3 regions of the Iodobacter ciconiae genome follow, and region 1 is predicted to be linked to each of the others. Evidence: predicted binding sites of a transcription regulator. Region 1 holds the regulator's gene; each other region holds the start of a gene.
What was found. Region 1 encodes sigma-54, which starts transcription at its own class of promoters, with help from an activator protein. Its sites were predicted from a motif close to CTGGCACGCTTCATGCTT; they were not measured.
Positions count from the first base shown of each region.

Region 1 (3,283 bases):
GGGGCAGGCAAAACAACCAGTTTTTATATGATTGTTGGCCTGGTAGGCATGAATGGCGGGCGGATTACGCTAGATGGTGAGGATATCGGCCATTTACCTATTCATCAGAGGGCGCGGCGTGGTTTGGGCTATTTGCCGCAAGAAGCGTCTATCTTTCGTAAAATGACGGTGGCACAAAATATCAGTGCAGTGCTTGAATTACATTGCAAAAATAGTGAGCAAATCAGCACTCGCTTAGATGAGTTGCTGCATGATTTGCATATTTCGCATCTGCGTGATGCAGGCGCGATGGGATTATCAGGGGGGGAGCGCCGTCGGGTAGAAATTGCCAGGGCTCTGGCTGCCAACCCGCGTTTTATTCTGCTTGATGAGCCCTTTGCCGGGGTAGACCCGATTGCCGTGATGGATATTCAACGTATTATCGGTTTTTTAAAACAAAGGGGAATCGGTGTTTTGATCACTGATCATAATGTGCGGGAGACCCTTGGTATTTGCGATCGTGCTTACATCATTTCCGAAGGTGCGGTGATGGCGTCAGGCGCTCCGAAAGACATTGTTGAAAATGAAAGTGTGCGTCGGGTATATCTCGGTGAACATTTCCGCATGTAAATGAAACAAACTCTGCAGCTGCGGCTATCCCAGCAACTTAATCTTACTCCCCAACTACAGCAGGCGATCAAGCTGCTGCAGCTTTCTACCCTTGATTTTCAGCAAGAGCTTGAACAGTATCTGAGTGAAAATCCGCTATTGGAGCGGGGAGAGGAAGCTGCGGCTGGTGAAGCTGAGCAGCCGGAGTCCCAGTGGGAAATAGGAGAGGACGACGGCTTGCGCTGGGAGGGCTCCAGCCATAGCGGCTCGGATGATGATGAAGATTTTGATCCTGCCAGCAATATTGCCCGTGATTTGGATTTGCGTGAATATCTGTTACAGCAGGCGGGACTGCTGCCCCTCTCCCATAGGGATAAATCGTTATTGCTGATGTTGATAGAGGCGTTGGATGATGACGGTTTTCTTTCTCAATCCTTAGAGGAGGTTTTTTCTCAGCTGCCAGAGGAACTAATTCAGGATTATGAGCTCGAACCTGATGACTTAAGGATTGCTTTAATTCGCTTACAGCACCTGGAGCCGCTTGGGGTGGGCGCAAGGGATACGGCAGATTGTTTATGCTTACAACTGCGCCAAAAACCCGATAGTGCCGCAAGAGAATTAGCATTAAAAATTGCCCATAATTCGCTCGATTTATTAGCCGGACGGGACTACACTAGGCTTAAACGAACCTTCAAATGTGAAGATGGTGAGTTAAAAGCTGCACAAGAATTGATTGTAAGTTTAAATCCAAGACCAAGTGCTCAATGGTCTGCAGCGTCACCCAGATATGTAAGCCCGGATGTGATTGTGCAAAAGGTAAGAGGTGCCTGGCGTGTCAGATTACACGATGCCTCCATGCCAAAATTACGGGTAAACCGCCTTTATGCAGATATCTTACAAAAAGGTGATGGCGGACATCTGGCGCGGGAGTTACAGGAAGCCCGCTGGCTGGTTAAGAGTGTACAGCAGCGTTTCGACACTATTTTACGAGTGGCCACGGCAATTGTAGAGCGGCAGCGTGCGTTTTTTGAACATGGTGAAGTGGCAATGCGCCCGTTGGTACTCAGGGATATTGCTGAAGAATTAGATTTACATGAGTCCACTATTTCCAGGGTGACCACGCAAAAATATATGCTTACGCCGCGTGGCCTGTATGAATTCAAGTTTTTCTTCGGTAGCCATGTTGATACGGATGCCGGGGGAGAGTGTTCTGCTACAGCGATCAAAGCATTGATCAAGCAGATGGTGCAGCAAGAAGATAAGAGAAAACCTTTAAGTGATAGTGTGTTGGCAGAAGCTTTGTCTGCTCAGGGTATTGTGGTAGCACGTCGTACAGTTGCCAAATACCGCGAGGCATTGCAGATTTATCCAGTAAGTCAGCGCAAAAGTTTGTAAGGCCCCAACGGAAGGAGTAACCCTATGAATTTGAATATCAGTGGCCATCATCTTGAAGTGACCCCGTCTATCCGTGAATATGTAAACAGTAAGATGGAAAAGGTCATCCGGCACTTTGATAATGTGATCGACGTTAATGTCGTCCTCTCCGTGGAGAAACTGCAGCATCAGGTTGAAGCAACCGTTCATGTTCGTGGCCGTGATATCCATGTGGAAGCAGCGGATGAAAATATGTATGCGGCTATTGATTTGCTGGCAGATAAGCTTGACCGTCAGGTGGTGAAGCACAAAGAAAAATCAATGGATCATCGTAATGAATCCATTAAGCAACACCAGCCTGCCGCCGAATAAAGCAATTTTTGTCACCTTAGCGGGAACCGGAAGATTCAGGTTCCCGTTTTTGTTTTTAAACGACGGCGCTACAATAGGTGTCGTCCCTGTTTTGGTCTGTCTACAATGAGCTTGATCGCCCAAATTTTGCCGAGCGGAAATGTCTTTCTGGACATGGAAGTGAGCAGCAAAAAACGTATTTTCGAACAAGTCGGTATTGTGTTTGAGAATAGTCACGGTATTGCCCGCAGCGTTATTTTTGATAGTCTGTTTGCCCGTGAGAAGCTGGGCTCTACAGGTTTAGGTCAGGGTGTTGCCATTCCGCACGGCCGGATTAAAGGTTTAAAAGAAGCAACAGGTGCTTTTGTTCGCCTGGATGAGCCGATTCCTTATGACGCGCCTGATGGCAAGCCTGTTTCTTTGGTGTTTGTTTTGCTTGTGCCAGCTCACGCAACTGATTTACATCTGCAAATTCTGTCCGAGCTTGCCCAACTCTTTTCAGACAAAGTGTTGCGTGAGAGCTTGCTGGCTGCTACGGAGCCGGGCCAGATCTGGAAATTAATCAGCACCTGGGAGCCCTATGCCTCAGATTTCAGTTAGACAGCTTTTTATTGATAACGCCGAAAAACTGCGACTCACCTGGGTTGCAGGGCAATCGGGCGCAAATAATCTGTTATCTAATGATGCGTCGGAGCAAAAACCGACTTTATCTCTGGTGGGCCATCTGAATTTTATCCACCCTAACCGTATTCAGGTGCTTGGGGTGGCAGAAACAGTCTATCTGCTGCAGCTGAGCGTTGAGGCGCAAAGAGAATCGCTGGCAAAGCTGTTCTCAAATGAAATGGCAGCAGTCATTGTGGCTAATGGCCAGATTGTGGGTGATTGCCTGCGCGAAGCCTCCGAGCGCTTTCATGTGCCGCTGCTTACCTCCCCCGAGCAATCTCCTTATCTGATGGATGTTCTGCGTTAT
Region 1 is NZ_CP034433.1:2,808,242-2,811,524, reverse strand. It holds gene lptB (LPS export ABC transporter ATP-binding protein) at 1-609, shown strand, start outside; gene EJO50_RS12320 (RNA polymerase factor sigma-54) at 610-1,983, shown strand; gene hpf (ribosome hibernation-promoting factor, HPF/YfiA family) at 2,008-2,334, shown strand; gene ptsN (PTS IIA-like nitrogen regulatory protein PtsN) at 2,440-2,913, shown strand; gene hprK (HPr(Ser) kinase/phosphatase) at 2,894-3,283, shown strand, end outside.

Region 2 (3,283 bases), 450 kb from region 1:
GGGCTGGTTGGGCGGGAGTCAGATCTGTTCCGCTTTACCATTAAATGGAGTTTTCTATTCCTGCTGCTAATCTGCATTCTTACTTATATTCAGGCTTACTACCTGACTGCCATGATTCCAGGATAAGTATCTGAAGAATACGAGGAGAAAACCAGCGATGGTTTTCTCTTTTTGTATCAGTGTGTTAAAAGGCGAAATAAACAGCGGGCAATATTGAATTACACAAATGGCATTAAATCGCCATTGCGGTGGGCGAATTCAACTTAACTACAGCCTCTTTAATATGAATGATCATGCCGGATTTATTTGCCTGGCTTGAATCACCCAGGCTATATTTTTTATTTTATGGGCCAATTAACTTAACCCGGGATTGTTATTAAAAGTATTTCGTGGCGGGTGGGATACTTTAAACCGTATAAAAAACCCGCACAAGCCAGGCTTTGTGCGGGTTTTTTTGCATACATGGGCCTGTATAAAACAGGCTTATGTATTACAGACTGTAGTACATATCGAATTCAACCGGATGAGTGCTCATGCGGATGCGGTTGACTTCCTGCATCTTCAGTTCGATATAGCTGTCAATCCATTCATTACTAAATACGCCGCCACGAGTCAGGAACTCACGGTCTTTATCCAGCGCGTCCAGCGCTTCATCCAAAGATGAGCAAACGGTTGGGATCAGCTTGTCTTCTTCTGGCGGCAAATCATACAGATTTTTGTCTGCAGGATCGCCCGGGTGAATCTTGTTTTGCACGCCGTCCAGACCTGCCATCAATAGCGCAGAGAAGCAGAGGTACGGGTTAGCCAAAGGATCCGGGAAACGCGCTTCAATACGGCGGCCTTTGTCGCTGGATACGTGTGGAATACGGATCGAAGCAGAGCGGTTACGTGCGGAATATGCCAGTTTAACCGGCGCTTCATAATGCGGAACCAGACGCTTGTAGCTGTTGGTGCCCGGATTGGTGATCGCATTCAACGCTTTAGCGTGCTTGATGATACCGCCGATGTAGAACAGGGCGAATTCACTCAGACCTGCGTAGGCATTGCCTGCAAACAGGTTTTTGCCGTCTTTCCAAACCGATTGGTGAACGTGCATACCGCTGCCGTTATCGCCAACGATAGGTTTTGGCATAAAGGTTGCGGTCTTGCCGTATTGGTCAGCAACGTTATGAACCACGTATTTCAGGATCTGAGTCCAGTCTGCACGTTGTACCAGTGTGCTGAATTTAGTACCAATTTCGTTCTGGCCAGCATTGGCTACTTCGTGGTGGAACACTTCAACCGGCACGCCTAGCTCTTCCAGAATCAGTACCATGGTGGCGCGGATATCCTGGTGGCTATCAACAGGAGGAACTGGGAAGTAACCGCCTTTCAGGCGTGGACGGTGGCCTTTATTACCGCCTTCTACTTTATTGGCTGTGGCCCAGGCGCCTTCGTCGGATTCAATTTTGTAGAAGCAGCCGGATAAATCGGAGCCAAAACGGATGCCGTCAAAAATAAAGAATTCCGGTTCCGGGCCAAAGTAAGCAGTGTCACCCAGGCCGGTGGCTTTCAGGTACTGCTCTGCACGCTTAGCAACCGAGCGTGGGTCACGATCGTAGCCCTTGCCTGTATCTGGCTCGACCACATCACAAGTCATAAATACGGTAGGTTCGTCATAGAAAGGATCCACATTGGCAGTCGATGCATCTGGCATCAACAGCATGTCGGAAGCTTGAATGCCTTTCCAGCCAGCAATGGAAGAGCCGTCGAAAGCATGGCCAGTCGTGAACCATTCTTCGTCAACTACGTGCGAAGGAACAGTAACGTGCTGCTCTTTGCCCATGGTGTCGGTGAAACGCAGGTCAACAAACTTGATGCCGTTTTCCTGAATGAGGTTGAGAACGTCAGCTACTGCCATCTTGGGATTCTCCAGAATTGTTGCAAGGGTAAAAGTGATCGGGCGTCCGGTGTTGCCGGCATACAAAATTCATTCAGCAATAACTATGCCAATATTTGAAGCATTTTGAATCTATTGTGCCACAAACGATAAGTGGTGTACTGGGCAAACGAGCTACGCATATTTGCGCACCATTATGGTGAGCAAAACGCAGCTTGCGTGCTTTTTTGGTGCGAGGCCAGTGTTCCGCTGATCTTATCTCTGTTTTTTTAAGGGCGGATGAAATTCTATCTGCCTGTGCTGAAGTTTTTTTTAAAAATTGGCACAGATTCTAATCCAGATTGTAATCCGATCTATAACCATTGGCTTTGGTTCCTTTCCCGTAAAACAAACTTATCTAACAGAGTCCCTGCCTCAGGGTAAAATATGCGGATCAAACGCTATACAAAGGAAAAGTGCGATGAGCCATGCCGATACCATTTTGCAACAAGCCCATGAGCGTGCATTACTTTCAAGCTTACCTTACAGAGGTGCATTAACGCCCGCAGAAGCAGCAGCCCTTTTGGCCGCGCTGCCTGATGCAAAGCTGGTGGATGTGCGTACCCATGCCGAGTGGCAGTTTGTGGGCTTTGTGCCTGATTCCGAAATGAATGAGTGGAAGCATTACCCGGAGATGGATCTTAACCCTCATTTTTTGAGTACCTTACAAGCGACAGTTGCCCCGCAGGCGGTGGTCATGTTTTTGTGCCGCACCGGTGCTCGCTCGCATGATGCCGCGATGCTGGCTGCCGCGAATGGCTATAGCAATGCTTTTAATATTTTGGAAGGTTTTGAAGGCGACAAAAATACTGCGGGGCAGCGTGGTCAGGTAAATGGCTGGAAAGCAGCCGGTTTGACCTGGACTCAGGGCTAGGAAGAATTCTTTGGAAGAGGCATCTGAATATGTCCTGACTGGCTTTTTATGGATGAATTATGAAATATCTTGTACTGGGCAATCCGATTGCACACAGTAAATCGCCGCAGATTCATCAAGCCTTTGCTGCGCAGTTTAACCTGGAAAACTTTGTTTACGAGCGCTGTCTTGCTCCACTTGATGGTTTTGCTGCGGTCGTGGCAGATTTTGTGGCCGCTGGCGGCAAAGGTGCAAATGTTACCGTGCCATTTAAAGAAGATGCTTTTCGCCTGAGTTCGGTGCTTACTCCGCGTGCGGCTGCGGCAGGGGCTGTTAATACTCTGAAAGTAAATACCGATGGCAGCTTGCTGGGGGATAACACCGATGGTGCTGGCCTGGTGAGTGATTTACTCAGATATTGCCCTCTTGCAGGAAAGCGTGTGTTGCTGCTTGGAGCAGGAGGTGCGGCAGCGGGTGTTTTACAGTCTTTACTGGCTGAGCAGCCAGTGCGT
Region 2 is NZ_CP034433.1:2,356,770-2,360,052, reverse strand. It holds gene EJO50_RS10255 (lactate permease LctP family transporter) at 1-126, shown strand, start outside; gene glnA (type I glutamate--ammonia ligase) at 491-1,900, opposite strand; gene EJO50_RS10245 (rhodanese-like domain-containing protein) at 2,340-2,792, shown strand; gene aroE (shikimate dehydrogenase) at 2,852-3,283, shown strand, end outside.
Region 2: a site for sigma-54 is predicted at 1,975-1,992, ahead of glnA (type I glutamate--ammonia ligase). Genes of this name have one in related genera too.

Region 3 (3,283 bases), 220 kb from region 1:
TGTCCAAATATGATAAAAGAAAATGCCTAATAAAATTAATACTGCCATACCACCAAATACACCACCTTCTGCCAAAAACTGACTGATAATATTATGGCTATGGCTAAAAAGGGGTACAAAGTTTGGGTAGGAATACTCTCCCAAACTACGAATTTGAAAATCTTGCCAAGCAAAATTTCCAAACCCACTTCCTAGAAGAGGATGCTCAACAAAGCTTTGTAATGCACGAAAAGAGGCATCAAGGCGTAATTGGATTGATAAACCTCCATCATGAGTCATTCGCTCCGCAGCGGACCCCAAACTCATCCCAAACAATGAAAAAATTGGTTTAGTAAGTAATTGAGCAAAAAACATTGCTACACAGGCATACACCAAAGGAATATAAATAACTATTTTTTTGTACCAAAACCAAATACAGAGTAACAATAAAACAATAATATTGACTAAGCCGGTCCGAGACTGAGTGAGAGCCAACATAGGTGCCATTAATAATAAGCCACCTAGCCACCTAGCCCTGTTTAAACCAGCATGCTTTAGATAAGAGAGAGAGGCAATGCCGAGCAATAAATGGGTAGAAAATAAATTTCGTTGTTGTAATGGGCCAGATGCAACCCCATCAATAATAATTAAATAAGTACGACCTAAAATAGTAAGATTACCAAAAATATAACAAAGCCACGTAAAAATAGCTGCTAATGAAGCAGAGATAGCGAGCAACCAAGCTACATTTTTTATAGGAATTTCATTTTTATTAAGTAATAATAAAAACACACATACCAATGCAGAGAGAATAGGTAATAAACTGGCCCCGAATGAAGAGCGATGAGTCATTAAATCAAAAACAATAATAATGAGCAAGCAAATAATACTTAAATGACTAACTCTAAATTGAAAGTTATTTTTATCTATATTAGATAAGCACAAGCCTAAACCAGCCAACAATGCCATGCTGCTTGCTTGTATCATGTCTCCGGAATAAGGTTCTATAAACCATATAAAACTTACTCCTAATAAAAACAATGATAATGTATTTTTTGTTATTAAATTCAAAGTGCACCTCAAAATAAAACCCGAGTGTGCTCGGGTTTTATTTTTAATCAAACAAATAATTAAATTACAGGCAAGACTTAGGTAATAATTTTGTTAATGCAGGAATTGATGCTGAACACTGCCATGTACTAATAGGATTACCAAATGTTGCAACTGCTGTACCATTTCGTGGGGTCAGTACAACTGATCCATTCGTATTTAGGTTTGCAGTTGTAACTGTTACAACACCATTAGTACCTGTAGCAATTGTTTGTACATATTTTGAAACTGCAGATGAAGCGCTACCTGCTTCACATCCGTAGTTACCAGCGCCTGGATCTGAAGGTGCATTTTGAAAGGCATCAGTAATCGCAGTACGGCAGCTACTTGCTGCTAAAATTACTTCAGAAAGCTTCGCTTTTTGCGTGTAATCCTGATATGAAGGGATTGCTACCGCAGCCAAAATACCGATAATCGCTACAACGATCATCAACTCAATCAGAGTAAAACCTTTTTGCATATTTTTCATTTTTATTGCTCCCATACAATGTTTAAGAAGGAAGCCCTGTGCTTCACTTAACAAAAACATTCACGGGTAACTATTAAGCAATAGTCATGCCAGGTTTAAAAACAAGTTCATCTTCAATGATTTTCCGATGAATGAATCAATCAAGATAAAACAAGCCTCTCTTCATAAAAAACTTCATTCTCTCTTTAGGTAATGAGCCAATAAAAAACCTCAATCCATCACGAAATTGAGGTTTTTTTCCATAAAAAAAAAGTAATCTTAAAAAAATAATATTTATTTATAAACAAAATGTTACATGATTTTTATCATAAAAACGGTGTAGCTAGTTTTTACATGCTTTAGCGGCCAGACAGGTACCTGTTTGTGTCCAGACAATTTGTGTGCCGCCAGCAGGCACAGTCGGGGTATTAATGTAGGTATAGCCACCCGAAGCAGTATTTCCCGTTGCAGTAATAGCGGCTGTAACCGCTGTAATTGCTAAAGCGGTGGCTGCTTCTTTTGAGTTGGTAATTGTAGTTATACCTACTTTGGTTGCTGTATCGCAAAGCGTTACATCACCGCCATTTTCACTTAGACACAGGCTAATCGAAGTGCGAATCGACTCAGCAGCGGACACAATATCTTGAAAACGTGCTTTCTTGGTGTAGTCCTGATAAGACGGGATCGCCACAGCGGCCAGAATACCGATAATGGCTACAACAATCATCAATTCGATCAGAGTAAAACCCTTTTGCATGTTTTTCATTTCTTGCTCCTAATCTTTGATTTAAAAGCTTTTTTCCCTGAGCACTTACCATGCAAAATATATTTTTTGCTTAAATATGACATTGCAATATAAATGCCTGACTACATGGATTTTAGAAGTAAGCTGATTAACGGAAAGGCTTGCCAGCGGGGGTACGAGGAGTGTTTTATACTTTACTAAATACTTTTTGATAGAAAATTGCCGTTGTAGCTTAGTTGGTAGAGCAACTGATTCGTAATCAGTAGGTCGGGTGTTCGATTCACCTCAACGGCACCAGATTATTTAGATATTAAAAAAGACCCTCCTGGGTCTTTTTTATGCGGCACAGTAAGTTCAATGTGACAAAAATGGTCAGGTAGCGCCTATTTTTGACATCAGGTAGATCATTTATATCAAGGCTAATTTTGTAAGCATAGTATGCTTAAACTTAAATAGACATAAATTCCAGTGTTCCATATACCTGAGTATTGAGCACCTTTAGGGTTTAAGCGCTAAAAACCCTAGGTCATGCCGGGCCAGCAAGGCAGCAGTATCATGCAGGGGCAAACCCATTACTCCACTAAAACTACCCTGCAACTCAGAAATAAACATGCCTGCCATGCCCTGTATTCCATAGCTGCCCGCTTTATCCATAGGCTCGCCACTTGCCACATAAGCAAAAATTTGAGCAGGGCTAAGCGGCATAAAAGTAACGGTACTAATCGATAACACAACTTCTGTACCGCTAGCAGTGCGTAAACCTAAACTGGTGAATACGTCGTGACTGCGCCCAGATAGCCGTTCCAGCATACCGATTGCATCGCTGGTATCCAGGGGTTTCCCTAAAATTTGCCCATCCAGCACCACCGTAGTATCCGCTGCTAAAACAGGCAGGGGGCTTTTTCCATGAGCCAGCATGACTTGCCAGCCTGCTTCTGCTTTAGCTTTGGCCAGGCGCAATACATAGTCCCGGGCGGCTTCATTAGGAAAAGGAATTTCAT
Region 3 is NZ_CP034433.1:3,025,155-3,028,437, reverse strand. It holds gene EJO50_RS13275 (PglL family O-oligosaccharyltransferase) at 1-1,050, opposite strand, end outside; gene EJO50_RS17655 (pilin) at 1,115-1,558, opposite strand; gene EJO50_RS17650 (pilin) at 1,881-2,303, opposite strand; tRNA gene EJO50_RS13260 (tRNA-Thr) at 2,504-2,579, shown strand; gene EJO50_RS13255 (Maf family protein) at 2,781-3,283, opposite strand, start outside.
Region 3: a site for sigma-54 is predicted at 1,634-1,651, ahead of EJO50_RS17655 (pilin). Genes of this name have one in related genera too.